One region of the Sporomusa sp. GT1 genome, then DNA from elsewhere that is predicted to be linked to it. Evidence: riboswitches for the same ligand, from Rfam matches in the RefSeq annotation. Region 1 holds a riboswitch; each other region holds the start of a gene.
What was found. A riboswitch is a leader RNA that binds a small molecule or an ion and turns the genes downstream of it on or off. The one in region 1 is predicted to bind cobalamin.
Positions count from the first base shown of each region.

Region 2: another riboswitch for cobalamin. It lies ahead of GT1_RS18000 (ATP-binding protein); the one in region 1 lies ahead of GT1_RS11375 (OmpH family outer membrane protein).
Region 3: another riboswitch for cobalamin. It lies ahead of GT1_RS18080 (hypothetical protein); the one in region 1 lies ahead of GT1_RS11375 (OmpH family outer membrane protein).
Region 4: another riboswitch for cobalamin. It lies ahead of cobT (nicotinate-nucleotide--dimethylbenzimidazole phosphoribosyltransferase); the one in region 1 lies ahead of GT1_RS11375 (OmpH family outer membrane protein).

Region 1 is NZ_BMBX01000008.1:62,461-69,961, reverse strand. It holds gene GT1_RS11400 (AbrB/MazE/SpoVT family DNA-binding domain-containing protein) at 1-341, opposite strand, end outside; gene GT1_RS11395 (hypothetical protein) at 516-698, shown strand; gene GT1_RS11390 (hypothetical protein) at 816-1,610, shown strand; cobalamin riboswitch at 1,805-1,988, shown strand; cobalamin riboswitch at 2,149-2,322, shown strand; gene GT1_RS11385 (hypothetical protein) at 2,424-2,681, opposite strand; gene GT1_RS11380 (hypothetical protein) at 2,757-2,954, shown strand; cobalamin riboswitch at 3,007-3,190, shown strand; gene GT1_RS11375 (OmpH family outer membrane protein) at 3,321-3,770, shown strand; gene GT1_RS11370 (hypothetical protein) at 3,968-5,422, shown strand; gene GT1_RS11365 (TonB-dependent receptor domain-containing protein) at 5,502-7,501, shown strand, end outside.
Region 2 is NZ_BMBX01000023.1:26,112-33,612, reverse strand. It holds gene GT1_RS18025 (ABC transporter substrate-binding protein) at 1-440, shown strand, start outside; gene GT1_RS18020 (ABC transporter permease) at 478-1,464, shown strand; gene GT1_RS18015 (ABC transporter permease) at 1,457-2,317, shown strand; gene GT1_RS18010 (ABC transporter ATP-binding protein) at 2,331-3,263, shown strand; gene GT1_RS18005 (ABC transporter ATP-binding protein) at 3,253-3,876, shown strand; cobalamin riboswitch at 3,974-4,156, shown strand; gene GT1_RS22585 (hypothetical protein) at 4,194-4,319, shown strand; cobalamin riboswitch at 4,324-4,507, shown strand; gene GT1_RS18000 (ATP-binding protein) at 4,669-5,694, shown strand; gene GT1_RS17995 (VWA domain-containing protein) at 5,713-7,501, shown strand, end outside.
Region 3 is NZ_BMBX01000023.1:44,780-52,280, forward strand. It holds gene GT1_RS18065 (PQQ-binding-like beta-propeller repeat protein) at 1-721, opposite strand, end outside; gene GT1_RS18070 (energy-coupling factor transporter transmembrane protein EcfT) at 725-1,612, opposite strand; gene GT1_RS18075 (ABC transporter ATP-binding protein) at 1,560-3,290, opposite strand; gene GT1_RS18080 (hypothetical protein) at 3,294-4,937, opposite strand; cobalamin riboswitch at 5,096-5,280, opposite strand; gene GT1_RS18085 (sirohydrochlorin cobaltochelatase) at 5,290-6,222, opposite strand; cobalamin riboswitch at 6,449-6,630, opposite strand; gene GT1_RS18090 (hypothetical protein) at 6,671-7,369, opposite strand; gene GT1_RS18095 (HD-GYP domain-containing protein) at 7,408-7,501, opposite strand, start outside.
Region 4 is NZ_BMBX01000007.1:63,342-70,842, forward strand. It holds gene GT1_RS10535 (nicotinate-nucleotide--dimethylbenzimidazole phosphoribosyltransferase) at 1-814, opposite strand, end outside; gene cobT (nicotinate-nucleotide--dimethylbenzimidazole phosphoribosyltransferase) at 807-1,853, opposite strand; cobalamin riboswitch at 1,975-2,161, opposite strand; gene GT1_RS10545 (ABC transporter substrate-binding protein) at 2,321-3,487, opposite strand; gene GT1_RS10550 (DUF1538 domain-containing protein) at 4,369-6,078, shown strand; gene GT1_RS10555 (P-II family nitrogen regulator) at 6,113-6,778, shown strand; gene GT1_RS10560 (YitT family protein) at 7,075-7,501, shown strand, end outside.

The sequences.
Region 1 (7,501 bases):
AAGGAAGCAGCCGGACTTTCACCGGCGGCAATGCGTTCCGCCTCAGACGTCATGATACCAATAGCGGTTCTTATGTTTTTAGTTTCCTGTTCAAACTGACGTACAAGGTTTTCACCAGAGACACCTCTAGCAATAAGGTCTTTTAGAATTTCAACAGAAAAATTTTCATGACCGTTACGCAGACGCCGGATCACTAAGGCATCATCCTGAATGAAGCACTCCACTTCTGTTTCAAGGCCAAGTTGCTTAAAAAACTTCAGCGGGATAGTGATTTGGCGTTTTTGAGAAACACTAATAATTTTTCTATCCACATGACCACGCTCCATCATTTTAGCGAGCATTATCAACATCTCCTTTGTAGTATATGCAAATGATAAACAAAATATCCCTGCAATAATTATAACAAAGAAACAAAGAAATATCAATTTTAGACGATAAGCGCAAAGTATCGTAGTTGATAAACCAGGCGGATTAATGCTATACTGTGGTTAGAAAGTCTAAAGGTGGTGTTATGTTTGGCTGATGTGAAACCCAAGGCAATTGCTAAACAATACAACTCGGAAGAGGAGCACCGTTACCGCCAGGTCTTAGCTAATTTTGATGAAATATTTGAGCAAGGTCGCAAGGAAGCTGCTCAAAGTGATGGTGTTTCATTAGACGATTATATCAAAGCAGCAAGGACGCGTATCAAGAGTTAGACGATATTGTTTTGCACAGCGCCGACTGTTCCGCCGGGCGGAATCGTCGGCGTTAATTGACTATACGGGTATCCCTATTCCCGTGTTTTAGATTCCTACATTAAGGAGATGGAGGTTATGAGACATTTTTTCTCTTTTAGGCGCGTGATGAGCGCCATGCTGGGTGTGGTATTGGCAGTTCTGTTGGTTGTTCCCTGCGTGCAGGCGGAAACCAGAACTTTGCCCAAGGATACGAAGCTGCATCCCCAGGGGTGGACGGTTGGTGATAAGGTCGAATTCAAAAAAGGCACGATTTTGACCACCAACGATTTGGGTGAAGTGATTTCCGGTACCTTGAAAGACGATACCTTTCTCCAGCCGCGCGGCTGGGAAAGAGTAATTAATGACTACTACTACGTTTCCGCCTATGCGACCGGCTCCTTTTTCCCCCGGTTTCATCGCTCCTTTATCGAACGAAGCTATAATATGGCTATTCCCGGCTACGGGCATTTGCGCTATAAAGGCGGAACCCCGGTTACCTTCAGCGAACAGGGAGAAGTGCTTCGCGGCACACTTGCCGAGCAGGCCACCGTTCGTCTGGTGGCGGGGAAATACGGCTTTCTGACCTTGAGAGAAAATACCGTCCTGGCTTTTTATGATTCCGGGGCAATCCGGTCCGGTGTTTTGGCCGAGGATACCTACCTGCGGCCTATAGGCTGGCGAACCAACCTTGCCGCAAACGACTCAGCCGGTTTTGTCAAGTTCAGCGCTAAACAAGCCATAGAATTCGATGAGAATGGGGAAGTCGCCGTTGGAACACTCAAAGAGAAGGTGACCTGGCGTTCAACGGCTGGGGAAGTGGTCGAATTTCCTGCCAATACCGTTGTCCGTTTTAATGACGAAGGCGCCTTGGTCATTAAAACTGCTATCTAAATATGTCGGAAAATGACGAAGGAAAAAGTGTGACAAGCAGAAGTACTTGTGCTAAAATATAATTATTCCTGTTGCTTTATGACACAATATAGCTGCATAACATAAAATACAGGCTAAAAAAGTTGTTGACAAAATTACCCAACGGTGCTATATTTGAAGCAAAGAAATTAAAGGAATTCTCACAAAAAAAGAGAATAATGTACTTTGGTGCAGGTGCCCGTATGGGCCTAAGAGAGAAGCCGGTTTAAAGCCGGCGCGGACCCGCCACTGTGATGGGGAGCGAATCCATGATATACCACTGAGATCCAGCGATCTTGGGAAGGTTTGGAGGAGCGATGAGCCAGAGCCAGGAGAACTGCCTGCATGACGATCACCATTTGACCTGCGATGAATCGGGGAGGGGATTGCGATGCAATTCGTATTTTGTGACGGCAGTTTCGCCGGATTACAAGAAGCCTTTCTGGATATTTCATCACAGGAAGGCTTTTTTATATTTGTTGCAGATAATTAGTTGCTTATCCAAGGTTATGATCTTACAAAACTTTATACGAAATCAGGTATCCGTCGTCAGGGCGGATTTAAAAGGGAAGTCCGGTGTGATTCCGGCGCTGTCTCGCAACTGTGAAGGAGAGCCATATTTCTGCAAGCCTCTTACCAAGGAGAATGTGGTGATGACCCAAGTCAGGGTACTGCCTGGTTTCTAGTGTCTCAGCTGAGACATGTATATCCGTACAGCCTGCGATGCACAGGTCTGGGATTAAGAACACTCGCAGGCATAGGCTAGCTCTGAGCTAACATATGACTGGAGGCTTGTTAAGGTGAGCTTTCTCGCCTGACAGCCAGCGAGCGGTTTTTGACCCGGCACCGGCAGCAGGCAGCTTTAGCAACAGGTAAAGCGTCGATTGTTCCGCCGGGCGGAATAGTCGGCGCTTTTTGTTTCATTTGTGAGCCACTGTCATGGACCAGGCCCATGACAGCAATATACCCGGTGTCGCTTAGCGGCGCCGAATACAGATAATCAAAGGGGGATAGCGACAGCCTGCAGCCCCTTGCCGGTGCTTTAAGGGACAAGCAAACCAAAGATGCTGCGCCGGCGGGAGAATGTGAATATATTTTACCGCAGTCCGGTAGTAGGAGAGGTGAGTTATGAAACGCCGGAGGATCGAGACCTTAACCCGCGCGCTGCTGGACTATGGCTATCATGTCCGGCAGGTTCAGCACATTGTTGAGGAAGCCGGGAAGAACGGCAGGGCTGAAATGATGGAAGATGCCATTATCGAAGCGCTGGAAGCGTATGTGAAGTTTGCTGCCAGGTGCAAACAGCAAGGGCACAATATCTGCTGATTTTTCGGCATAATGCTTCAAAGTCCTGTATAGAATGAAAAAGTGATGACAAATGAATATCGTTGGGATAGGTGCCCTACGGGGCTTAATAGGGAAGTCCGGTGTAATGCCGGCGCGGTCCCGCCACTGTAACGGGGAGCAATCTCGCAGATATGCCACTGGAGCGAACGCTTTGGGAAGGTGCGAGAGAGTGATGAACCGGAGCCAGGAGAACTGCCTGTCTGACAATCACCGTTTGACCTGCGAGGTATGGGGAGGAGATTACGCAACAAGCCAGGACGGCTTTCGTCCGGACAGCGTAACCACTCCCGATGAGGGAGTTTTTTTATTGCTTAGAAGCACAAATCAAACAAGAGAGGAAATGGCATGAAGCAACTAACACGCAGTCTTTTATTACTTATTGCCGTATGTTTTCTGGGCGGCATGCTGGCCCCGGCCGGGGCGCTGGCCGCCAAGGCCAAGGCCAAACCGGAGCAAACCGTGGGCTATGTCAACCGCCAGCAGATTTTCAGCAGCTATCCCGGTATTCAGGAGACACTGAAGGAAATCCAGTCCCTGCGCGAAGCGGCGCAGCAAGACTATGACACCCGGAGCAAAGACCTGTCGGACGCGGAGCGGCAAGCCTTAAACGACACCATCGCCCGCGAGGAAGCCCGGAAGGAAGACATTCTCATGAAGCCGGTAGGGGACAAAATCGAGGCGTCCATTAAGGCCGTCGCCGAGGAAAAAGGACTAACAGTAATTATTGACGCAGCAACCGTGGTCTATGGTGGTATTGATATCACCGCCGACGTGATAGCTAAGCTCAAACAATAAGCAGCAGCGGCGACAGCGTAACTTAGCCTGTTCGTCCCGCCCGGGTGCGATAACGGCGCCCGGACAGACTGTGATAGGGAGTTCTGAACAAGGAGGTGAGTTCTTTTCCCGTGGGTACTAAGGAAAAGACCTCAACAGCCCACAAGCTGTTGACGGTCGCAGAATAACACCAAAAAACGATGGGAGAGTGAAACATTATGTCCAGTAAAGTTGCGTACACAGTGTATTCTTATCCGCCGCCCAATTTTATCGGCGAGGGCGATCTGGGAACAGCCGTATACAGCGGCGGTACAAGCGGCGATGTGATTACTGAAAGTAAAGGCGTAGTGACCCAGTGGGTCAATCCGGTGACCAGCAACACTGAACAACTGCCCGGCGATACAAAGGTGTTCTACTTTAAAAACAGCAACGGCGATAACCGGGCGATTGTACCGGCCATTCAATGGGGTGTCGGGGGTGCTGCGTGCTACTTTATGATTTATAACGCCGACACCTGGAGCGACGGCATCAATCCCGGCAGACCCATTTACGGACCGGCGCTGTGGACTGTCGTTGACAGCGGTTCCAACAATATTCCTATCACCAATCCTTACAAATTCCAAACGGCAACAGTCACGGAAAATGCAACCGAGCATTATTATATCTACGGCATTGACTTTGATAATAGAATCGTTTTCCGCGTGGAAAGCGCCGGCGACACCTATACGCTTGACACCACTGCCGGGCACAACTTCAGGCTGACGCCCCCGACGTCTCAAGATTCCTACGGTGTGGACCTGCAAATTGTCGGCGATTACTTTTACGCTCTGTTCATCAGCGGCATTAATATTTTGACCGCCAGCCCCACCTACGTCAACAGCACCGTGGTCAAGCACCTGCTGGATTTCAGCGGAACACCGTCCTACACCGGCCCGCACGGCACAACAACCGTCAACCCCGGGCCGGGCGAGTGGCCGGGCAAGAACGCGTTCAGCATTCAGCCCCAGGGCGATTTCCTGTATCTGGTCGCCCTCGGCGGCATGCAGCATAACGCCACCCCCATTGTCTGGAACCCGGAGTCCAAAATCCAGAAGGTGGCTTTGAGCGACCTGGAGGTCACCAACCTGCTTAAGGCGGCGGCTGATAACACTGACCCAGCCACTGACCGCTTTGATTTCCGGGCACTGACCTTCAATGAAAGTGGCAGCCAGGTCTTCATTCTGACCGGCGCCTATAACGCCAGCTGGGTCATGACCTGGCGCTTGTACTGGCTTACGATTGATTCACTGAACGATGCCGGGGACGCACTGCTTAGTGATTTAACATCAGCTTTCCCTCCAGATCCTACGGCAACCTTTATAGCAACCGATAACTTATCCGGCTATCTCTGGGCGCTGCTCTATTCGGAAAGTACCGGCAAGACCTGGTTCGCCCGCGGCAACGATCTGGCCATCTACGGTACCGGCGGTATTGTCGGCAATGCGGAAGGCATCGGTAATCTTACCACACTGGCCGGCAGTCCTAACCTCAATTCCATCACTATCTACGGTGGCGAAGTGGCGCCTCCCGCTCAACTGAAAGGCTATGTCGCGCCGGCCTTCGCCTCCAGCTCGGCCATGGCCCTGCTCGAACGGAAACGCCTGCTCGACGAGGTGGCGGCCGCCAAAAAGTAAGACCTGCAGGTATGGCGGGGTGAACCTTTCCCCCGCCTTTTTTATTGAGTAAATTGCATGGCAGAAGGGAAAGACAAGCTTGAAATCAAGAAAAAAACTAAATAGCAAAAAAAAGGAACTTTTAACGTCATTAGTATTGTCGGCATTGCTCTGTAGTACGCCGGTGTATGCGGGGCCTGTAATAATCGGTGAGACGGTCAACGATAAAGAACTGGGAACAGGAACTGGACCTGCAATTTACACCATTGGCGCGGGGCAGACAAAAACAACCTGGATTAACACCGATCAAACGAACACACCGGCCTTGCGCTATAAAGCGGTGGTTATTGAAGACGGTGGCATCTGGCGGCCGATGGACAGTGTTGGGTTCAGCTCCGGAGATTTAACGATAGGTGCCGGCGCCGTCCTGGATATGTCCTATAAGTATGCAGATTATAATTATGATGTATCGGGAGCAGAATGGAAAAGCCTTGTTCGCGGTTTTAATAACAACAACACCACTGCGACGAAAACCGTTTTCTATGATGGCGCGATTCTAAAAGGGACAGTATACGGCAAAGATTTCAAAACCCAATTTACCTTTAAAAACCCGCAGCTGGGAACTGGCGAGTCTGCTGCCACAGTCAGGGTGCAATACCGTTTTGATAAAAGTTTTTTCAGCGGGTCAAACAGCGGAGTGCCGTCCGGCAGTTGGGAAGCTGCTCAGGCCATTACTTTGCAAGGCACGGTGACTCAAGTTATTAATTTAAGAAATTTAACTGCCAGTGTAGAACCAAATTTAAGCTTTGTGGCAGAGATTGACAATAGCTACATTGATGATGCGCTGCACAAGTATTTATTCGTACCGACATTAACCACCAATTATACCGCCGGTGCTACCAAAAATTATGATTTAAGCTGGACGGCCACTAGTACCGACTTTCTGTCCCAGGGCGTATTCAGCGCCGCCAACGCCCAGCTCTCTATGCGCAACCTGTGGCGGATAGAGGACGGCCTGTTCTGGCAGCGGGGCGAGGATTTGCGCGCCGCCGCCCGCCTGGGGCAGACGGCAGGTGCCGATGGGACCTGGGCGCAGGTCTGGCGGGGCAAATACAGCTTTGACGGGGCCTACGGCTCCGACTTCGGCCAGAGCTATAACGGCATCCAGGTCGGCTACGACAAGCAGCGGGAGGGACGGCTGTTCGGCGGACGGCTGCACACCGGCCTGTTTGTGAGCATGCTCAATTCCGACGCCGATTTTCACCAGCACACCAAAAGGGACGGCACGAATGAAGTGCTCTACAGCCGCGGCAGCGGCGAACTGACCAGCAAGGGCATCGGTCTGTATACCACCTGGCTGGGCGATAAGGGCCATTATCTCGATCTGAGCGTGCGGGGCTCCAAACTCAGCAATGACTATCAGTTCCGCGACTCGCAGGAGGAGTTGTTCCAAAACGATTACCGTACCTGGGCCTATGGCGCCGGCCTCCGCTACGGCTATCAAAAACAGCTGGCAAATGGCTGGTATGTCGAGCCGCAGGCCGGTTTGTCCTACGGTACGCTGCGGGGTCACAGTTATACTGCCGCCAATAATATGCGCTACACGCAGGATAATGTGGAAATGCTCACCGGACGCCTGGGCGTGACTGCCGGGCGAAACTTCGTCAGCGGCAGCAAACGCGGCCTGGTTTACGCTAAAGCCGCGGTCAACCACGACTTTAAGGACGGCGGCAGCGCACGGGCTGATGCACTGTACTGGAGCAGCTACTGGGACGACTATCTGGTGGGAGCCAGCCTGCCGGTGAACACGCTGGCCGGCAAGGACACTTGGTTTGAATTCGGCCTGGGGGCCAATCTGCAGATCGGCAAAGACCAGAATGCCTTTGTCGGGCTGACCAAAACCACCGGCGGTAAGGTTAACACCGACTGGCAGGTTAACGCCGGTATGTCCTGGCGCTTCAACGGACCTTCCGTCCAAGACCGGACGGCGGAGTTTGACAGCAAGCTGACGTCGCTGGCTGCCGGGCAAGCAGCAGCGCCCGGTCAGGCCGGTACAACAAATGGCCTGACCCCGGTTATTGACGATAGCAGTGGCGTGAC
Region 2 (7,501 bases), on a different contig from region 1:
TCGCGGCAGATGCCAAAAAACTTGGGATTAATATTATTCCCAAAGCAGCTCCCTGGAACGAATGCCGGCTAGCGCAGGCAACACCCACCTGCTGGGTTTTTGGCAGCCATAATCCTATGGATGTATATCGTTATTATCATTCTTCACAGATGGGCAAAGGTGTCATCGGCAATCCTTCCTCTTATGCCAATCCCAAGGTTGATGCGTATATCGACCAGGCCTTGGCTGCTACCAGCAGTGATAAAGTTGACGAATACTGGCGCCTGGCTCAATGGGATGGAACCACCGGCATGAAAGAAGATTATCCTTATCTCTGGATCGCTAATACCCGTCTTACCTACTTTATCAAAGATGGGCTGGATATCGGCAAGCAAAGAGTTCATGTCAGAAGTCAGGGGATTCCTGTTGTCGAGAATCTGGCTGAGTGGTCATGGCAATAGCTGGTCACGCTAAATCTATGGCGTAAAGGAGAATTCAATGAGTACAGGCACCTTGAGATATTGGGGGATGACTCTTGTCCGGATGACGACCTTGCTGATTGCCATTAGCATGGTTAGCTTTATCCTTATTGCTTCATCCCCCATAGATCCTGTTGATGCTTATGTCGGTGATTTGAGTGTCTCGGAGGAGCAGCGAAACAATATTATTGCTTACTGGGGGCTGGATAAATCGCCGGTGGAGCGTTACCTCATCTGGGCCGGACACCTTTTCGAGGGGGATATGGGGACCTCGATTACCTATCGTCAGCCGGTGACCGAGGTAATCGGCGAACGGTTTAAAACCTCACTGGCGCTAATGGGGCTTGCCTGGGTATTTTCCGGGATTATCGGCTTTCTTCTCGGTGTAGTCTCAGGTGTCCGCCGGGGCAGTGGGCTGGATAAGGCAATTAAGACCTTTTGTCTGACCTTGACGGCAACGCCTGTTTTTTGGATGGGATTGCTGATTTTAATGGTATTTGCCGTTGAACTCCAGTGGTTTCCGCTGGGGCTGGCGGCACCCATCGGCAAAGTTGCCGGGGAGGCGACGCTGGCGGAAAGGCTGTATCACCTGATATTGCCGGCCTTCACGCTGAGCATTACCGGAGTGGCTCCGATTGCCCTGCATACCAGACAAAAGATTATTGATGTGATGAAAAGTGAATATGTGCTGTTTGCCAGGGCCAGAGGTGAAAAACGCTGGACTGCTGTCAGACGTCACGGTATCCGCAATATTCTGCTGCCGGCAATCACACTGCAGTTTGCTTCTTTCAGCGAGCTTTTTGGCGGCTCGGTTCTGGCGGAAAAGGTTTTTTCCTATCCGGGTCTGGGCAATGCGGCAACTACCGCCGGTCTCAAGGGAGATATGCCGCTGTTGTTGGGAGTGGCCCTGTTCAGTGCGGTATTTGTTTTTACCGGAAATTTTATGGCTAATGTGATTTATGGAATTGTAGATCCGCAAATCCGGGAAGGAGGAAAGCATGGATAAGGCTTCCACAGCACTCATGCAGTCCCGGAAAATCCGGTTGAATAAAAGAACCAAGATGGTGATTGTCGTCGGGATAGCCCTGTTTTTTCTGGCCGTAGTTACGCTTGCGGGAATTTTCATGGATCCCCTTGCTTATGGTGCCGATTATTCCGCCAAGCGTTTGGCACCTTCGTCAGAGCATCTTTTTGGCACCGATTATTTGGGACGGGATATGTTTTACCGAACGGTTAAGGGGCTTTCAACCAGTGTCTTGATCGGGCTGCTGGCAGCCTTTATCAGCTCCATTATCGCGCTGGTGCTTGGCATACTTTCAGCCACTTTTGGCGGTAAGACCGATCAGTTTATTAATTGGCTTGTCGACTTGTGCATGGGTGTACCTCACCTAATTCTGTTAATCCTGATTTCGATTATGCTGGGCGGCGGAATTCAGGGTGTTGTTATTGGTGTCGCGGTGACACACTGGCCGAATCTCACGAGGGTGGTGCGGGCGGAAGTCATGCAGATCCGCTCGGCTCATTATGTGCAGGTTGCCCGGAAATTTGGCAAGAGTAGATGGGCCATTGCCAAAGATCATATTATTCCTCATGTATTTCCTCAGTATATAGTTGGGTTGATTCTTCTGTTTCCCCACGCCATCTTGCATGAGGCAGGCATCACCTTTCTCGGCTATGGCCTGCCGCTGGATATGCCGGCCATTGGCATTATTCTCTCAGAATCGATGAAACATCTGGCGACAGGCATGTGGTGGCTGGCTTTCTTCCCCGGACTTGCCCTGCTGCTGGTGGTTATCCTGTTTGACACCATTGGTGATTACCTGAAGATGCTGATCGATCCTTTTGAAGCTCATGAATAAGGAGGCGGAAAGAATGACAAATCAGAAAGACAATAATTTGCTGCTTGAGGTAGAAGAGCTTTCCGTTGCTTTCCGGATGTATGATGCCGCCTTCGAACAGCAGGAATTACAAGTAATTTCTGATCTGAGTATTCAGGTGCGGCGGGGAGAAATTTTGGCTATTGCCGGCTCCAGTGGTTCCGGTAAAAGTCTGCTGGCTCATGCAGTACTGGGTTTACTGCCGGAAAATGCCATTGTGACAGGGCGAATGGCTTATGACGGGGAACTTCTGACCCCGGAAAGGCAGGAACAGCTGCGCGGCAGCCAAATTGCCTTGGTGCCCCAGTCGGTGGCTTATCTTGACCCGCTTATGCGGGTGGGCGAACAGGTCCGGGGCCCTCACGGCAAGGCCTCAGCCCAGCGGGCAGCCTTTGAACGCTATGGTCTCGGTCCGGAAGTGGACAAGCTGTATCCTTTCCAGCTTTCCGGCGGCATGGCCCGGAGAGTACTGGTTTCTACGGCAGTGGTCGCTGATGCGCAGCTGATTATTGCCGATGAGCCGACACCAGGCCTTGATCTGGGGATTGCGCTGGAAACGCTGAAACATTTCCGGGAGTTTGCCGACCAGGGCAAAGGGGTTGTTTTGATTACACATGATATTGATCTGGCTTTTAATATTGCCGACAGGATCGCGGTTTTTTATGCCGGGACCACCGTTGAGGTAGCTAACGCTTCCGACTTTAGCGGCAAGGGTGAAGCTTTGCGGCATCCTTATACTAAGGCTCTGTTTCACGCTTTGCCCCAAAACGGTTTTCACCCAATTGAGGGATTCCAGCCGTATCCGAAAAACCTTCCGCCAGGCTGCCTGTTTGGGCCGCGCTGCCCCCACAAAGGGCTGCAATGTGAGGAAAAAGTCTTTATGCGGGACGTGCGTGGCGGCAGTGTGAGGTGCAATCGTGGCGCTTGAAGTAAAAAATATTAGTTTTCGCTACAGAAACGGCCCCTGGATTCTTAACAATGTCAGCTTTCGCGTGGACGAGGGCGAGCGGGTCGCCTTGGTAGGCCCCAGTGGTTATGGGAAGAGCACCTTGTCTAAAATTATTGCCGGTTATCTGCAGCCGACGGCAGGGGAGATTCTCTGGCAGGGCAAGCCGCTGCCGGAAACCGGCTACTGTCCGGTTCAACTGGTATATCAGCATCCGGAAAAAGCCATAAATCCCCGGTGGAAAATGGCCGACTCTCTACATGAAGGCTGGACGCCGGAGCAGTCCATGCTTGACGCGATGGGCATTAAGCCGGAATGGTTGGGCCGTTGGCCCAACGAACTATCCGGGGGCGAATTGCAGCGGTTTTGTGTAGTGCGGGCCTTGAGTCCTGAGACCCGTTTGCTCATTGCCGATGAAATGAGCACAATGCTTGACGTTATTACGCAGGCGCAAATCTGGCATTTGGTTCTCAAAGTGGTGGAAGAACGAAAAATGGGCTTAATTGCCATTACCCATAATCAACCTCTGGCAGAGAAGATTGCCTCCCGTATCATTGACTTGCCGGCCCTTAACCGGCTGGAAAGCATTACTTAATTTGGGTGAGCCGGCGGCTGTCGACTGTCCGGTGTATTATTTAAAGTGTTGACAAACCAGTTGCTTTTCGCTAGTATAAATATGAAAGTGACAGATAATTTCATGTTTGGAGTTAGGTGCCGTAAAGGCTTAATAGGGAAGACCGGTGCAATACCGGCGCGGTCCCGCCACTGTAATGGGGAGCAGGCTTAAGATATGCCACTGGGATGAAGCATCCTGGGAAGGTTTAAGCAAGCTATGATCCGGAGCCAGGAGAACTGCCTAGCTGACAATCACCGTTTTTCACCCACGTGGTATGGGGAGGGGATTACAGTTAAGTGTGGCTTCCTGAATATCATCGGGAAGTTGGCGGAGCGGCTGAATTCACTCCTGGTATTGATACCAGGAGTTTTTTATTCTACACTGCGGACATGCAGGAAGTACGCAGCCAAAAGATTGTGTGATAACAGCATACTGACAGAATCAGGTGCCCGTAAGGGCTTAATAGGGAAGACCGGTGCAATGCCGGCGCGGTCCCGCCACTGTAATGGGGAGCAAGCTTAAGATATGCCACTGGGATGAAGCGTCCTGGGAAGGTTTAAGCAAGCCATGATCCGGAGCCAGGAGAACTGCCTGATTAACAGTCACCGTTTACCCACGAGGTATGGGGAGGGGATTATTTACCGGTTGTCGATAACAAGTTTGCCAGAGACCTTCCTTACTCGTATAAGGGAGGTCTCTTTTTATTATGACAGAAAGCGTAATACCACCTCTCATCTAAGGCTTGTGAACTAATAAGGAGATGAATTGACGTTGCAACATAACGCGGTATACCCGTTTACTGCCATTGTCGGGCAAGAGGATATGAAATTGGCCCTTATCTTAAATGTAATCAATCCCCTGCTGGGCGGGGTATTGATCAAGGGGGAAAAAGGTACAGCCAAATCCACCGCAGTCAGGGCGCTGGCTGACCTGTTGCCTGCTATGGAAGTGAGTACAGGCTGTCCTTTTCATTGTGATCCGGCAGACCTTAGCCGGCTGTGTGACAGTTGCCGTGGCAGAAGTGAAGAACAAACGCTGCCTGTTCAATCAGTGAAAATGCGGGTGGTAGAGCTGCCTGTCAGTGCTACCGAAGACCGGGTTGTCGGCACTTTAGATATTGAACATGCCATCAAACAGGGGGAAAAGAAATTTGACCCCGGCATTTTAGCTCAGGCCAATCGCAATATATTGTATGTGGATGAGATTAACCTCCTGGATGATCATGTTGTTGATGTGCTGCTGGATGCCGCCGCCATGGGGGTAAATACTGTGGAACGCGAGGGCGTGTCTTATTCCCATCCGGCCCGCTTTGTTCTGGTCGGCACCATGAACCCGGAAGAAGGCGATATCAGACCGCAGCTATTGGACCGTTTCGGGCTGTCGGTGGCCGTAGCCGGGGAAAACCGGCCCGAGTGCCGGGTGGAGGTTATTAAACGGCGGCTGAGCTATGAACAGGACCCTGCCGCCTTCGGTCGGCAGCACCAGGCAGAACAGGAACAGCTGGCGGCGAGCATTATGCAAGCCAGCCGTCTCTTGCCACAGGTGACTATTAAGGATGAGCTGCTGCTGCTTGTCGCCAAGCTGGCTATTGCCCTTGATGTTGACGGTCACCGGGCCGATATTACCGTTATTAAGACGGCCATAACCCTGGCCGCCTTTGACGGACGGGAAGAGGTAGAGCCTGAGGACGTAAAAAAAGCCGCCCGGCTGGCACTGCCGCACCGGATGCGGCGGCGCCCGTTTGAGGACGGTACGCTGGATTGGGACAAAGTTGAGGCTGTATTGGCACAGCCGTAAGCCGGGAGGAATGATACTATGCAGCGCATGATATTTCCGTTGGCGGCCATTGTCGGACAGGAAACCGTCAAGCGGGCGCTTCTCATTGCCGTCGTCAATCCCAAAGCCGGCGGGGTTTTGGTGGCCGGGGAAAAAGGCACCGCCAAATCGACACTGGTACGTTCTCTGGCGGAAATTTCCGGTGAGGCCAGGTTAATTGAGCTGCCGCTCAATGCCACCGAGGATATGGTGTTTGGCGGACTGGATATGCAATATGCCCTGGAACAGGGTAAGCGCCGCTTTCTGCCGGGCATACTTGCCAGAGCCAATAATCGCCTGCTTTATATTGATGAAATTAACCTGCTGCGCCAGGAGTTTCTGGGATCTCTGCTGGATGCGGCTGCTACCGGCGTGTACCGGGTGGAAAGAGAAGGAATTTCCTGTCTGCATGCGGCAGCCTGTACCCTGATTGGCACCATGAATCCGGAGGAAGGAACCTTATCACCCCAGATGATTGACAGGTTCGGCCTGTATGCTGCCGTCAGCCGGGAAAAAAACGAGACCGACCGGATGGAAATTATGCGGCGGATTTTGGCCTATGAAGCCCGTCCGGCAGAATTTTGCCGGCAGTATGCGGCGGCTAATGAAGCCATCAAACAGCAGGTAACAATCGCCAGGAGCCTGCTGCAAGCCATTGCTGTACCTGAAGCTATGATCTTGCTGGCAGCACAGATGTGTGCCAAGGCGCATTCGCCAGGCCATCGGGCCGAACTATTTTTATTAGAGGCCGCCCGGGCCATTGCGGCGCTTGCCGGACGTACCTATCTGCTGCCTGCCGACCTGGAGGAAGCCGCCTGCTATGTATTGCCGCAGCGCATGCGGCAGGAGGAGCAGCCGCTTCCCCCCGAACCGCCTGAGCAAAATGAACCGGAACAACCGGATAATCAGCCGCCACTACCGGAACCGCCCACCAACCAACAGGAGCGGGAACAGCCGGCAGAACAGACTGTTCCGCCGGCCGGGCAGCCGGAAAGTGGGGGCAGTGACCAGGAGAAGGTGGCAGATATTGATACAACTTTTCCTTTTATCCGGATGGCGCTAGCTTTGCCCCAGGACCGTCAGGAGCGCCGGGGCAGCGGCAAACGCAGCCTGACGCGCACCGATACCAAGCAGGGACGCTATGTACGTTCAGGCATTCCGAACGGACAAGTGACTGATCTGGCTTTTGACGCCACCTTGCGGGCGGCGGCTCCTTATCAAAAGTTCCGGAACACAGCCCAATGCGCCATTGCCATTGAACGCGAAGATTTGCGGCAAAAAATCCGGGAGAAACGTATTGGCAGTACCTTTCTGTTTGTCGTTGATGCCAGTGGCTCCATGGGCGCGCGGGAACGGATGCGAGCCGTCAAGGGCGCCGTGTGTGCTATGCTGCAGGACGCCTATCAGCAACGGGACCAGGTTGGTCTGATTGCCTTCCGGCGACAAACCGCAGAGGTGCTGCTGCCCATCACCCGCAGCGTGGATTTGGCGCAAAAGTGCCTGCGATATTTGCCTACAGGCGGTAAAACACCGCTGGCTGAAGGGCTGACGGCGGCCTTGAGGGTGCTGGCCTCCCGCCGGCAAAAAGACCGGGAAATGAAGCCGGTACTGGTGCTTGTTACCGACGGGCGGGCTAATACCACCACTACAGGCGGTGACGGCATGGCCGATGCCCTCAAAGTAGCCGGAAAAATACATAAAACCGGTGTGCACAGTGTGGTCATTGATACTGAAAGTGATTTTGTCAAACTTGGTCTGGCGCGGACGGTAGCGAGGGAGATGGGCTCTG
Region 3 (7,501 bases), on a different contig from region 1:
CCACATCAAAATTAGCGGTGGCAAACGCTGCCTGTTCACCTGCCTTATCCACACTAATCCAGCTTACCCAGCAATCCAGATTGTGATCAGTGGGGAACATACCGATCCTTTCCCCGTCAGGTGCAAATTTATAGATACGCCCGGCATACTGGTTGCTCCCGTCGGCGTGCTTGATATACCGCTGGGCCACGGCATAAACCATACCGGCGGCATCTGTCCGGATGGCGGCTATACCGGGATAGGTTTTTTCCTTAATATTGACACCAAGTTCCTGTACACTGGCCTGTCGCCACAGTTCACTGCCATCTTTGACGCGCAGGCACACCAGCCATCCCTGCTGACTGCTTTCGCCGACAAGCACCGAACGGCCGTCCGGCGAAAATTCCAGTGCGGTCAGCTTACCCAGCCCCATGTTTTTACGCCAGATAAGGCTGCCCTTGGTATTATAAAGCAGTACTTCCCCTGTTTCCGAACCGACGGCCAAAAAGCTGCTGTCAGGGGAAAAGCGGATAAAGCCCCGGTTAAAGCCCATTCGCTGATAATTATATACTTCCGTTTGACCTAAAACGACTTCCATTACTTTACCATAAGCGCCTGTCTGTGTGCCGTTTTGTTTGCCAGTCAGGCTCACATGGGTGCTCATGCCAAAAATATGGGCGGCTAATGCTCCTAATGTACCGAGAAATAAGAGAGCAATTCCAGCTGTGATGACTTTTTTCATTGTTTACAGCCACACCTTCATCAAATCATATACCCCCCGCAAAGACGACACATACAAAAAACCGTTAAATTGCAATGAATCCATTACTTTGAGAAGTATCAAACCCACCACCGTCAGCAGCAGGCTATGGCAAACCAGGCGTTCCTTGCAGGACCATACCGGCAAAGGTATCTGCGGTGTTTCCCGCCCAAAGCCGCGGCTCTCGACAGAAGATGCCAAAGTCGCGGCCCGGCGCAAAGTCCGCGCCAGAATGGGAAACAAAGTTTGAAAGGCTGTTTGAATGAGCCGCCGGGGCGATACTGTCCGGAATGGATTAAAGCCCCTGAGACGCTGTGCCGTCAGAACAACACCGGTCTCCTGAAAAATGACCGGCAGAAACCTGAGACCGGTTATCAGCATAAAGCCCAGTTCGTAAGGCAGCTTCCAGGCCAGCAGGCTGCGCAACAACTGCCGGGGATCGGAGGTCCAGTTAATCAGGAGGCCCAAAGCCAGCATAGTTCCGGAACGCAAGGCCTGCACGGCGCCATATTCCAAGCCTTCCCGGTAAACATACACCCCTCCGGTCAATGCGCCGATTCCCGGTGCGGCCGGCGACACCAGACAAGCGATAATGGTTCGCGGCTCACTGCTGTAAAACAGCGCCTGGCTGGTCATGGAGCCCCAAATACCCAGTAGAATAAAGACCATGAGGATACGCCACCTGCCCATAGAGGAGCGCGCCAGCAGGTGCAGGCTCAGCACCAGACAAAACAGCAGAAATAGTGAACGCGGGCTGTCCACCAGCAGCACCATAGCTGCCAGCAGGAGCAATAACACCAGTTTTGTCCGGACATCGATCTTATGAAGCAGGGTGTTCCCCGGTGTAGCTTCCCAGACATGCCTGTCGTACATATCCTACCACCTCCTCCACAGTAAGCGCGGTGCCGCCATACAGGGCCTGAGCGGCAAGCAGGATTGCAGGCGGTTTAAGTCCGCTGGCCTTAAGCATGGCCTGATCCTGGAAAACCGCAGCCGGTGCGCCGTCGGCCACAATTTGACCCTGCCGCATAACAATGATTCGATCGGCAAACCGTGCTGCCACCTCAGTATCATGAGTGCAAAATATAATGCTGCCACCCTGCCGGGTATATTCCCTGAGCAAGAGCGCAATATCCTCAATATGGCCAATATCCTGGCCTGTCGTTGGCTCATCCAGCAGCAGGACCTGCGGCTCATTGGCCAAAACGGCGGCAATAGCCACCCGCAAGCGTTGACCGCGGCTCAAAGCCAGCGGGAAATCCTCCCTCAAGCCGCCTAAGCCCAGCCTGTCTGTCAATAATTCGCAGTACTCTGTCCAGCCGTCGGTGCTGTCTTTGCTTTGCTGGCGCAGGCTAAAACCGATTTCCTCCTGCACAGTACTGTTAAACAGCATAAAATCCGGATTTTGCAGCACCATTCCCACAGCCGGCGATACTGCCCTAACCTTTTGTCCCAGTATCTGCATTTCACCGGCTGCCGGTTTAAGCAACCCGCCAAGCAAGTGCAGCAAGGTAGACTTGCCGGCCCCGTTACTGCCCATAAGGGCAATAAATTGGCCTGCGGCAACTGTCAAATCAACCCCGTTCAGCACCATTTGCGCCGGGTTATCATAATGAAAAAATACTTGTTTGGCCTGGATTGCCGGTATTGGCAACGGGTGTTGTCCTACAGGCAGCGATGCCGCCGCTGCAGGAACCGGACTGATAGCGGGAACCGGAATGGCATAATGCTGCCGGATGGCTGCCACGGCATCGTCAACCTGAGCCGAACGCGCCGCAACCCCCAGATGATGACAAAGGGTAACAGGCTGGGGGAGCCTGAGACCGTAAGCAGCAAACATTTCCTGGCAGTTGTAAGCCTCTTCACGCCTGCCCTGCCAGATGAGCCGGCCGGCATCCATAATGGCTGCCTTGTGACATAAAGGCAGTACTTCATGCAGGCGGTGCTCAACAATAATAATGGTAATTCCCAGATTGGCATTCAGTTGCTGCAATACGGACAGCAATTCCGCGGCTCCCTGCGGATCAAGCTGGCTGATAGGTTCATCCAGTGCCAGTACCTGGGGTTTGGCTGCCAGTACGGCGGCTACCGCCAGGCGCTGTTTTTGTCCTCCCGACAGTGCATGCACACTGGCTTTTGCCTTATCGGCAAGACCTACCAAGGCTAACGCTTCTTTGACCTGAGGTTCGAGCTGAACTGCCGTCATTCCCATATTTTCCAGGACAAAAGCCACTTCATCAAACACGGTTGTGGAAAAAATCTGATCATCCGGATTCTGAAATACCATGCCCACGGTACGGCTCATCTCCGCCACACTCAAGCCACTCACCGAACGTCCGCCGACAACCACGTCTCCCTCAAGCTTGCCGCCGCTTTCATGGGGAATCAGTCCGTTAAGCATTTTTAACAAAGTGCTTTTGCCACAACCGGTCGCACCTGTCAGCAGCAGGAAATCGCCTGGGGAAACCCGGAGACTGACGCTACTGATACTGGGACTGCTGCGATGCCGATAGGTAAAGGAAACCTTATTAAAGCATACTATACTGTCCATTGGTCAATCTCCCCCTACTCTGGCCAGTCGTTTGCCTAAGGCGGTGCCACAGACGGCGCCGATTATGGTATAGATAAAGCCGTTAAACAGTAAGACCAATGCAATATACCAGGCAGCATAATACATGCGGTACAAAAACGCCATCGCCTGCAAGCTCACATAGGCTGCGATGGTATCAGCCACCGCACAGCTGACAGCCAGCAGCGCGATCTTGTCCCAGGGTATGGGGTTGTCTTCCCGTTGCTGCAGCCAGCCATACATGCCACTGCCATAAATCAGCAGCTCCAGCAGCAGCGCATGCAGACCATAGGATAACAGGCCAATGGGTGAGATTTGACCAAATGCCAGCATCCCGAGCAGCATGCGAACAACGGTCATCAGCGCCACCACCCCGGGCTGGGGAATGAGTATGACCAGCGCCACCACCATCATATAGAGAAATATGCTGCTAAACAGGCCGGTAATTAAAAATCCGAATGGGCCCAGCAAAATATGAAAAAAATCATTTAATAAAGTGGACGGTACATTGACCACCGCAAAAGCCGCCGCACCAAACAAGGCAATGGTTACCAGCCAGCGTGTTTTCAGCACCGCCAATACTTGCCGCAGGCGCTTGAGGGAAAGCAGCAAGCCTGTCAATACCGCCAGGGCGGCACTACTGACTACTATCAGGGCTTTGTTGTCTTTTTTGATAATAGTAAGCGACACTTCGTACAGCAACGGCGCCTTGACCCCGTCGCTCAGTTCTGCCCGGAGGATATAATCCCCGCCGGTCAAATTGCGTTCATCCGCATATACAGGCAGCTGCAGGCGCTGCCGGGAGTCACCGTTCAAAGCCGTAAACATCTCTAAATATTCCTTGTGACCATCCAGTGCGCCACCATCGACATCTTCATTGGTCGCACCGGGAGTAAACAAGCCGCTTACCGGCTGACGATCAGCCGCATCTAAGAGATGAACGGTAACAATAACCAGTTTTTGCACCCCGGCTGGATTGACAATATCCACGCCCAGGTGAGTTACCGGGTGAATGGCCTCAATTTCTTGATTCGAAGCACCTTTGCCAATGAATAAATTTTTGTAGTAATCCCATTGTCTGTCCCGTAGCACTAAGACATTGCGCCCTACACGGTCATCGGTTTTGCCGTCCTTATCCAACGGCAGAACCATACCTGCCAGCGTGACCGGCGCAGCGGCATCACCGGTACCCGTCCCTACGGTAACCGGTATCTGCTGTGTATTGCCTCCTGCCGTCACAGTAGCGGTATACCTGCCTGTTGGCAAATCTGACGCCACCTGCAGGGACAGTAAATCATACCACTGACTATACCCTCCTGGCAGCAGCATGTCTCTCGTTAAGGCATACCTGTCTGCCTGCCTGGTTACCTCCCAATTTTCCTGAGAACCGGCCGGGCTAAAGCCAGGCGGCAGACTGATGGTCACTGTCACCGTTTTGTCGTTTAGACCACGATGCTCAATACTAAACAGCGCTGCCGTTTGTCCGCCGGGAATCACAGAATCCCTGATCTTCCCCAGGTAATAGGGAAATTGACAGGAAAAAGACACTTCCTCCTGGGCCTGTCCGGTAATTGTCAACATTACCAACAGCACTGTCACGATGCCGGTCAGTGCTTTTTTGATGGTCAAATCCTTGCCCCCTTAGGAAAAAAAATACATTCCCGCGCTTACGCGTGGGAATGTATTTTCAGTTTTGATATATTTTGCAGCATCCGGCGCCCCAGGGCCCGCGAGTCTTCAGCATACATACCATCTACTGTAATCCCCTCCCCATGCCTCGTGGGTAAAACGGCGACTGTCAGCTAGGCAGTTCTCCTGACTCTGGTTCACGGCTCATCCAAACCTTCCCAGGACTTTTCATCCCAGTGGCATATTCTTGGATTTGCTCCCCATTACAGTGGCGGGACCGCGCCGGCTTTTCACCGGACTTCCCTATTAAGCCCCGCAGGGCACCCAACTCTTTTGTTATTTGGTTTTGCTTTTAGTGCTTTTTAGCTTCCGGGTTATTCAGTTCATCAATGGCATCTTTAACATGTTGGATATAAATATCTTGAAAACCTGCATTTTCACCCAAGCCATGCACATAAGTGTCTACTTTAAAGCCGGCGGCAATAAGCTGGCTTTTTGCTGAATCCTCTTCATCACCGGCCATATCGTTGGTAGCATGGTCACCGGCTACCAGCATGAACGGCATAAGAGTAACTTTTTTTACTTTGTTGGCTTTTAATTTAGCCAGCATATTGTCGAAGGACGGATACCCTTCCACGGTGAACAGATATACGTTTTTATAGCCTTCATCCTGTAATTTAAGCTGCATGGCGGCATAAGCCGAATTTCCGGGATGGCTGCCACCATGTCCCATCAGTACAATGGCTTCGTCTTTTTTCTGTTTGGGGAACTGGTTTTCTAATGCTTTAGCAGCAGCTAAATAGTCATCAGGTTTCTCTTCTTGTCCCATAAAATACATAATAGGTCTGCCTAAGGCAATTTTGTCAAAGGTTTTAGCGGCTTCATGATGTTTTACAACACCCTTCACCAAATCAAACTCTTCACCGGCAGCAATATGCAGCGGCTGAACAATAACTTCATTAAAGCCTTCGGCTTTTAAACGGTCAAGCGCTTCTTTTTCGGTATCGATTTTCACGCCGTCACGTTCAGCAATTCTTTTAATGATAATCCGGGAAGTAAAAGCCCGGCGAACTTCGTACTCGGGAAATTCTGCTTTTATTTTGGTTTCAACAGCTTCAATGGTTGTCTTTAAAGTTTCAGGATACGTAGTACCAAAGCTTACAACTAAAATAGCCTTTTTGCCTGCCTGAGCCGGTGCAGCCGCTGCCAGTGACGGAACCAGACTTACACAGCCAAATACAGCCAGCATGCACAGGGTGGTGATAAACGAATAGATGTTTTTCATTGGCCAAAAACAACTCCTTCATATTTTTTGATTACCGGACACGCCTTCGTTACCAGGATGATGGGAGCAGCCTGTGATTAAAACAGCAAACCTCTCAACCGTAGCGGTGAGAGGTTTGAACAGTAGCCCGAACAGAAAGCTCCTGGTGTGTAAACCAGGAGCGAATTAGCCAGTTACGCCATAAAAGCGCCTACTATAATCCCCTCCCCATACCTCGTGGGTAACAAACGGCGATTGTCAGATAGGCAGTTCTCCTGACTCCGGATCATAGCCTGCTTAAACCTTCCCAGAAAATCCATCCCAGTGGTATATCTTAAGCCTGCTCCCCGTTACAGTGGCGGGACCGCGCCGGCATTTAACCGGTCTTCCCTATTAAGCCTGTAAGGCACCTATCTCTAACATATGTAGTTTTCTTATGAAATTAGCATAACACTGCAGGAAGTGATTGTCAATCCATATTAATTTGAATCCTATCTACTATATCACGATAAATCAGCTGAATATTGTAATCACCGATACCATAATGAGGATATTTCTCGTTTATTTCTTTTATTACAAACGGTTTATCTTTGTTTTCTTTAACCATTTTTGTTATGGCTAACCGAATATCGCTATTAGCGGAAATATAGTTTGTGTACAAGTTAATTCCTGCGTTTAATTCTGCAAAAACCGGATATTTTTCTCTTGTTGGCCGTCTTTGCAAGAGAACCTCCCGGTATATCTCGTAATATCCCGCAGGGTTAATTTGATAGGATATACGTATTATGTCCTGCAAACTGTCATATTGCCAGAAATCGTGCCGGATAATATGTAAATGCACTTCCCCCTGATAGTTGCTGGCATCCAGATAGGCGCACAAGGTTAAAATATTCATCTGACAAAACATATCGGCATCAAACCATAATATAATCTCCGAATACGAGTGACTTAATAATGCCTCTAGTTCTGTCACCGTCAATTCGTTATAGCGCTCATAAGCAACCTGTAAGGTTTCTGCCCGTAATTGAAAGAATTCCTCACTAAAAATTGTCTCCGCGCATTTCCCGGTAATCATGGATTCATTAAATGCAATAATCTTCTGGCCTGAAATGCCTTTAGTCTCTAAATAGGATTTCAGTATTGAGCCGTTAGCAATATGTAAAATCATACTACACATCCCTCTTATATTATCTGATATCAACCGGTTTATGCGAAATTAGCAACCGCTTTTAGTGTTTCTACTTTCCTTATATAACTGACAAATTGCTGGCACAGCCACGGATCAAACCGTGTCCCGGCG
Region 4 (7,501 bases), on a different contig from region 1:
AGGCTTTCACCGCCGGCGCCATTTGTACGGCAAGCAGGGCGGCTGCACTGGTGACAAGGCCATCCAGCACTACGGCGGCCCGCCCGGCAGCCGCCCCAATAATTACTCCCACCAGGCCTGCCATTGACAAACTGCCTACTTTTGTCAATACATCCAGAGGATCCTGTTTATCAGGCTCATTTACCACCCAGGACCGCCGGATAATCACCCGCTCACGGCCGGTGAGGTTTTCCAGCGGCTGTTCACTATAGCAGGAGGCAACCGCCAAACCGGAAATTGTGCCGGCTATGCCCATTTCACCCAGTCCGATTACCTGCACACCGCTGGCGATGGCCTCTGAAGCCGTTTGGATTCCCACCTTGATGGCCTGTATTGTTTGCGTTCTGGTTAATGCCGGACCTTGCAGCATATTTGCCGTACCATAAGCAATTTTTTCATGCCGGACTTGCGCGTATGGCGGCAGCTCGGCGGCAACGCCGATATCCACCAGGACCAGCTTGGCCTGCGCATGTTCGGCAAAGCTGTTAATCACAGACCGGCCCTGGCAAAAATTACTAATCTTTTGGACGGTTGGTGTCTGCTCATATCTGCCTCTGGCTGCCAGGGCGGCTTCGCTGTCGGCAGCCATAATGATAATGCTTTTTTCCAGATTGCGGGGACGGGGATGGCCTGTAACCCCAGCCAGCTGCCGGGCGATATGTTCAAAAGAATGTAAACTGTTAAGCGGCTTGGTGAGGTTATCCAATCGCAGTTGACAGCGCTCCATCGCCTGCTCATCCAAGGGTTTGATGGTTGCCAGAATATCGTTAAACATGAGTCTGCCCTCCCCGGTTACTGTTATCAAGCAAGGTAACGGCTGCCTTCAACATGTCGATGGCGACTGAAGCGCCGATGCCTTCTCCCAGCCGGACCCCCATGTCGACAAACGCTTCCCGCCCCAGACAGCGCAAGGCAATGATATGGGCCGGTTCACCGGATAAATGGGACGCAAACAGGTATTCTTTGCTTACAGGCTGGATGGCATGGGCAATCAAAGCCGCCGCCGTGGTATTAAGGCCGTCAATTATGACAGCACAGCGATTAGCGGCAGCACCAAGAACAACCCCGGCAAGGGCTCCGATCTCAAACCCGCCAACCTTGGCCAATACATCAAGCCCGTCTTTGGCATCCGGTTTATTAACCGCCAACGCCTGGCGGACAATGGCAAGTTTTACCTGCATGCGGCTGTCCGATATGCCGGTCCCCCGCCCGGTAATCTTGTCCGGCTCCAGGCCGGTAAACGCACCGACAATGGCAGCACTGGCCGTCGTATTGCCAATGCCCATTTCCCCCAGGCTAAAACAATTGTAGCCTTCACTCACCTTACTGTTGACAATCTCAATCCCGGTTTCGATTGCCTGTACAGCCTGCTCCCGGCTCATGGCCGGCCCTTGTGTAAAATCCTGAGTTCCATAAGCAATCTTCCGGTGCCACAGTCCGGGAACATAGGATAAGTCACCTGCCACCCCAACATCCACCACCACCAGGTCAGAACCGCTGAAATTGGCAAAAGCGTTGGCACTGCCCCCTTTGGCGATAAGATAATTGGCTGTCATATGCATAGTAGTTTCCACCGGATAGGCACTGATACCCTGCCGGGCAACTCCATGATCTGCAGATGTTACCACCATGCAGCTGCGGGGCAGGCGCGGCTCGGTCTCACCGGTGATGCCTGCATACTGTCTGACCATGTCTCCCAACCGGCCAAGGCTGCCTGCCGGCTTGATCAGACTATCCAGCTTATCCTGTACCTGCTGCATAATCACAGTATCCGGGGCAGTAATTTTCACTAAGGTATCTTGCAGTAAACTCATAGCAACCTCCAATTATGTTAAGTAAAGAAAACACGGCTTGCGCCAAACCTTAGGCAAAAAACAGGGGGCAAAAATAAAAGGCTCTTTTGGGCAATCCCAAAAAAGCCTTCTTTTCCATGAAGGATGTAAAACGGTGTAAGGCAGGTCTCCTGGCTCCCGGTTCATCAATACTTACGCCTTCCCCTTGACGAGTGGCCTGTGTAAGCTCTCCTCCGGTACAGTGGCGGGCCCGCGCTTATGTATGGTGTGGCCATACTCAGACTTCCCTATTCTCCCCCGGTAGTAGTACCTTGTGTCACCATCTAATCTCAAATTTTAAGTGACACAAGATACTAGCCGGCGGCACCTTAACCGTATTATGCAAAATTTCCTTAATTATAACAGAGTCCTGTAAATACCGTCAATATGAACAGGCCGGGAATATTCCCGGCCTGTTTTCTGAAAGCATGATTATCCGCAGAACCTGGCTACGGCTTAATGGTGTCTTTAAAGACTTGCTTGCCATCTTTCATTTCAATAATAACGGCATTTTTCTCTGCATCATGGGTGGCATTTAAGGTCGTCGCACCAGTGATAGCAGCAAAATCTTTGGTGGCGGCAAGCGCCTCACGGATCTTAGCCGGCTCCACACTGTTAGCGCGTTTGATGGCGTCAATCAGCAGATTGGCGGCATCATAACCCAAAACAGCCAATGCATCCGGCACTAATCCATACTCTTTTTTGTAAGCTTCAACAAAAGCTTGTGAGGTGGGACTGGTGTTATCCACCGAGTAGTGGTTGGTAAAGTAGGTGTTATTTAACGCGGCGGCTGTGCCAATTTCTATTAGTTTAGGCGAATCCCAGCCATCACCGCCGATAATGGGAACAGTAATGCCCAATTCGCGCGCTTGTTTTACAATTTTGCCTACTTCCTCATAATATCCGGGCACATACAGCACTTCAGGATTAAGGGCTTTTATTTTGGTTAAAATAGTCTTGAAATCCTGGTCCTTTTGCAAATAGGCTTCTTTGGACAAAACCACGCCGCCGCCTTTAGTAAAGGCCTCTTCAAAGAAGGTGGACAGTCCTTTGCTGTAATCACTGCTATTATCCACTAAGATAGCGGCTTTTTTAAGGTTTAAGCTATTGAGGACAAAATTAGCTCCTACCGTCCCCTGGAACGGATCAATAAAGCAGACGCGGAAAGTATAGTCTTTTACCTTATTGGTTTTTTCATCCACAGTTACTTTCGGATTGGTTGCCCCTACTGCTAAAAGCGGAACTTTGGTTGCTTCAGCTACACTGGAGGCAGCAATGGCGTTCGAACTGGCAAACATACCTGTGATGGCGACTACCTTGTCCTGAGTTGCCAGTTTGGTCATAGCGTTGGCGGCTTCAGAAGGTTCACTCTTATTATCGGCAACAACGGCGGTTATTTGTTTGCCAAGCACTCCGCCTTTGGCATTGGCTTCTTTAATAGCCATTCTGGCACCATTAGCAGAAGAAGTACCCATGGTTGCGTTACCGCCAGTCATTTCATTTAGAACACCAATTTTGATGTCATTGGAAGCGGTCCCGCCGCAGCCTGCCATAACTCCTGCCATTAACAGCACAACAGTTAGTACGGCTACTAATTTTACACTTGTTTTACGCATTACCCAATTTCTCCTCCCTTTTTTTGACCCATAAACCGCTTGCTTTTTGCCAGGCTCGCACTTGGCCGGCTAATAAAAGCAACGATTTTTTATAAAGCAGACTTAGCTTCAGGTGGGGTTTTAACCCCATCTGAAGGTTAGTTCGCCCTTATCCGGGGACTTAGTCGCTCTTACTCCCACCTGGAGAGGTGGGAGTCTTAGAGCGAGTTAGTCATCGGATAAAGTAAACTTAGCTTCAGATGGGGGTTTTCAGCCCATCCGAAGCTAAGTCTCCCTTAACCAGAAAAAATTAGACTGCCTGGTTTTTTGAAAAATCAGGCAAAAAGTATACTGTCTATATACTTTTATAGTATTTTTTTAATCCTGTTTCTTCTAGTTCTACATTATATTACATTACCCAGGCTTTTTCAAGATAACCAACCATCACAATTACTAATTATCTTTATTTTTTTCACCATTTGTACTTCCTGCAAATACACACCCCTTATTCGTCCTCCCCTATTACCCTTTACCGAAAATTCGCTTATCTTTTTCGTGAAATAACCCACCTAGTACGTAGTAAATTTGGCCAAGAGACTTCTTTACTCATTTTACCAATCCGTGTTATTATAAACATACCACTTTATAGTTAAAGGAGGTTGTTAGTTTGCCGGGCAGAAATTTATCCATTGCTATTGCCGGAAGCTATAGGAAAAACATGCGGTCAGTGCCCTAGTGGGATAGTAGCTTTAGTTGGCGAAGATTTTACCTAATCAAGGGAGCGGATTATATTTTGTATGAATTTATGCATATTTTATTGAGTAAATTACCTAAAGGCTGGGTTTTACAACACACAATCACGATATGCACATAAATGGTTGAAACAGGAAAGGAAGTTGTTAATGACGACAGACTTATTAGAAAAATTGAAAGAGGCTGCGCAATCGGTCTTGCCAGTCAGTGCCATTGTACTTGCTTTGCATTTTACGATATCTCCTCTGCCGTTTTGGTCTTTGATGCTGTTTCTTACAGGCACCCTCCTGCTCATTATCGGCATGAGCATTTTTACCATGGGCGCCGACATTGCCATGATGCCTATCGGGGAAGCCATCGGCGCAGAATTAACCAAATCAAAAAACATCTGGCTGATCGTCGGCTCCGCGTTTATTCTGGGTGTGGTTGTCACCATAGCCGAGCCGGATTTGCAGGTACTAACCAAACAGGTACCGGCGGTGCCTGATATGGTTCTGGTAAGTTCGGTGGCTTTTGGCGTAGGTGTGTTTCTCGTGTTAGCACTACTGCGCATTCTATTCCAGTTTTCACTGTCCTATATGTTTATTGTATCGTATGTGATATTGTTCATTGTCGCCGCACTGACGGCACCCGATTTTCTGGCTGTCGGCTTTGATTCCGGCGGCGTAACCACCGGGCCGATCACAGTACCGTTTATTCTTGCCCTGGGCGCCGGTATTTCCGCAGTAAGAGGCGGTAAAAGTTCGGAAGAAGATAGTTTCGGCCTTTGCTCGTTATGTTCCATCGGTCCTGTTTTAGCGGTTTTAGTTATGGGTATGTTTTTTGATGCCTCAGGTTCCGGGTTCGCCTTTGAACCAAATGCCAGCGTAAATAATCTTGGCGAATTATTAGATTCCTATCGTCATGGCTTTGTCCTCTTATTTGAGGAAGTCTTAACCATCCTTCTGCCCATTGTGGTTATTTTTATACTTTTCCAGTTCATTCGCTTGAAATTGTCAAAAACAAAATTAATACGAATATTGATCGGTATTGTCTACACCTTGATCGGGCTCTCCATCTTCCTGACTGGCGTCAATATCGGTTTTATGCCTGCAGGCACTTATATCGGCAAAGAACTTGCCACCCTTCCTTATAATTGGATTCTGATTCCTCTGAGCGCAATCATCGGCTTCTTTGTCGTTTACGCCGAACCTGCCGTTCATGTACTCAACAAACAGGTTGAGGATATAACCAGCGGCTCCATCTCCAAAAAAATGATGATGACAGGCTTGTCTTTAGGAACAAGTGCTGCTTTGATATTATCGGTGGTACGAATTTTAACCGAAATCAGCATTTGGTACTTCTTACTTCCCGGATATTTGCTGGCTTTGGGGTTAACCTTTTTTACACCAAAAATATTTACAGCCATTGCTTTTGACTCCGGCGGGGTTGCGGCCGGCACCATGACTGCGGCGTTTTTGCTCCCCTTTGCCGTGGGTATCTGCGAAGCTGTCGGCGGCAATGTCATGACAGATGCCTTTGGCATTATTGCCATGGTGGCAATGATGCCATTGATAACCATACAGGTCGTTGGGGTTATTTACAACATGAAGCTTATGCACAACAAAAACCTGGAGGAAAATCTGCATACCGATTTGCTATTCGCAACTTCGTTTGATGAACCTGACGGCAGCGATAGTGCCACCGCCCCATTGCCCTATGCCGAAGGTGATGAAAATTCCTCTGCTCTAAATAATAAGAATGACTTGGATTTGCATACAACACATGATAATATAATAGAGTTGACAGAGGACCAAAAAGATGCAAACCTCACGGAATGCGAGCAAGAAAATAACCTGACGGCTCGAAAGGAGAAATAAAAACATGCCGCAAACTCTATCACTGGTGTTTGTAGTGGCGATTGTAAACAGAGGCAAAGGCCAAAAAATGTCAGAGCTTTTTGCTGATGCTGGCATAAAATTTGACTTGCTGGCTCTGGGAAAAGGAACCGCAGATAAAAAGTTTCTCTCCTATTTGGGCCTCGGTGAAACAGAAAAAGATGTTTTGTTTTGCCCAATGCCATTCGAACTATCACGAACTATCTTAAAAAATCTTAATGAGGAAACACACCTTGGCAAGCCTGGCAAAGGCATTGCATTCTGCATCACGATAAACAGTATTGTAGACGCCGCATCGAAGATACAAACACAGGATGCTCCCCAAAATCAAGGAGGGATAGCTATGGAGATTCCACATAATTATGATTTAATTATTGCTGTCACCAACCAGGGTTATGCTCATGAGGTCATGGATGCTGCGAAAGCCGCAGGAGCAACCGGTGGTACTATTTTACACACAAGAGGTGTTGGGCTGCAAAAGGCTGAGAAATTCTTCGGCATATCCATCCAGCACGAAAAAGATATGCTGTTCATTCTGACAGAAACGCAGAAGCGCCAGGACATCATGACCGCAATTACACAAAATGCAGGTCTGCAAACCGAGGCGAAAACTATAACCTTTTCCCTTCCCGTCAACGGCGTTGCCGGACTTCCCCAGAGAAACGCCCCTACTCCTAACTAGTCATTTTCAACTACAACGCCAAAGCTGTAACCGGTATATATTCATCCTTTGCCGGTTACAGCTTTTTTGTGTGCTTTCAGCCTTATAACGCAATTTTTTTGTAAAAAAACAACGAATTTTATTCTAATATGTTGACACTTCTGCAAAAACATTGTTACAATATTTTTAGCCCAGTATACATTTTTTACTAATTTATTATATTTCTGGAAAATATTGTACTTGGTAAAATTGCACATGGACAAGTTGTCAGTATCTGTTATCATGGCACTATTCCTATTATTCAAGGAGGTTTTAGTTTGCCAGGCAGGAATCCCAAAATACTAGCTGCGAAAAAATACCTGTCATTATTTTTTGGCTCTATTTTAACGGCAATAGGATTGGAAATATTCTTAGTGCCAAATCAAATCATTGATGGCGGGGTTGTCGGGCTGTCAATAATGGCCAGCCATCTCACCTCCCTGTCACTAAGCGCATATCTGGTTTTGTTCAACCTGCCCTTCCTGTACTTAGGGTATGTCCAGATAGGAAAAACTTTTGCCTTTTCCACGATTTTCTCGATTTGTTCTTTATCCTACTGGGTTTCCGTCTTCCACCCCATTCCGGAGTTAACTGACGACTTATTCTTAGCCGCCATCTTTGGCGGCATCATTGTGGGCTTAGGTGTGGGAATCATCATTAGAAACGGCGGCTCATTAGACGGCACTGAGATTGTCGCCATTATTT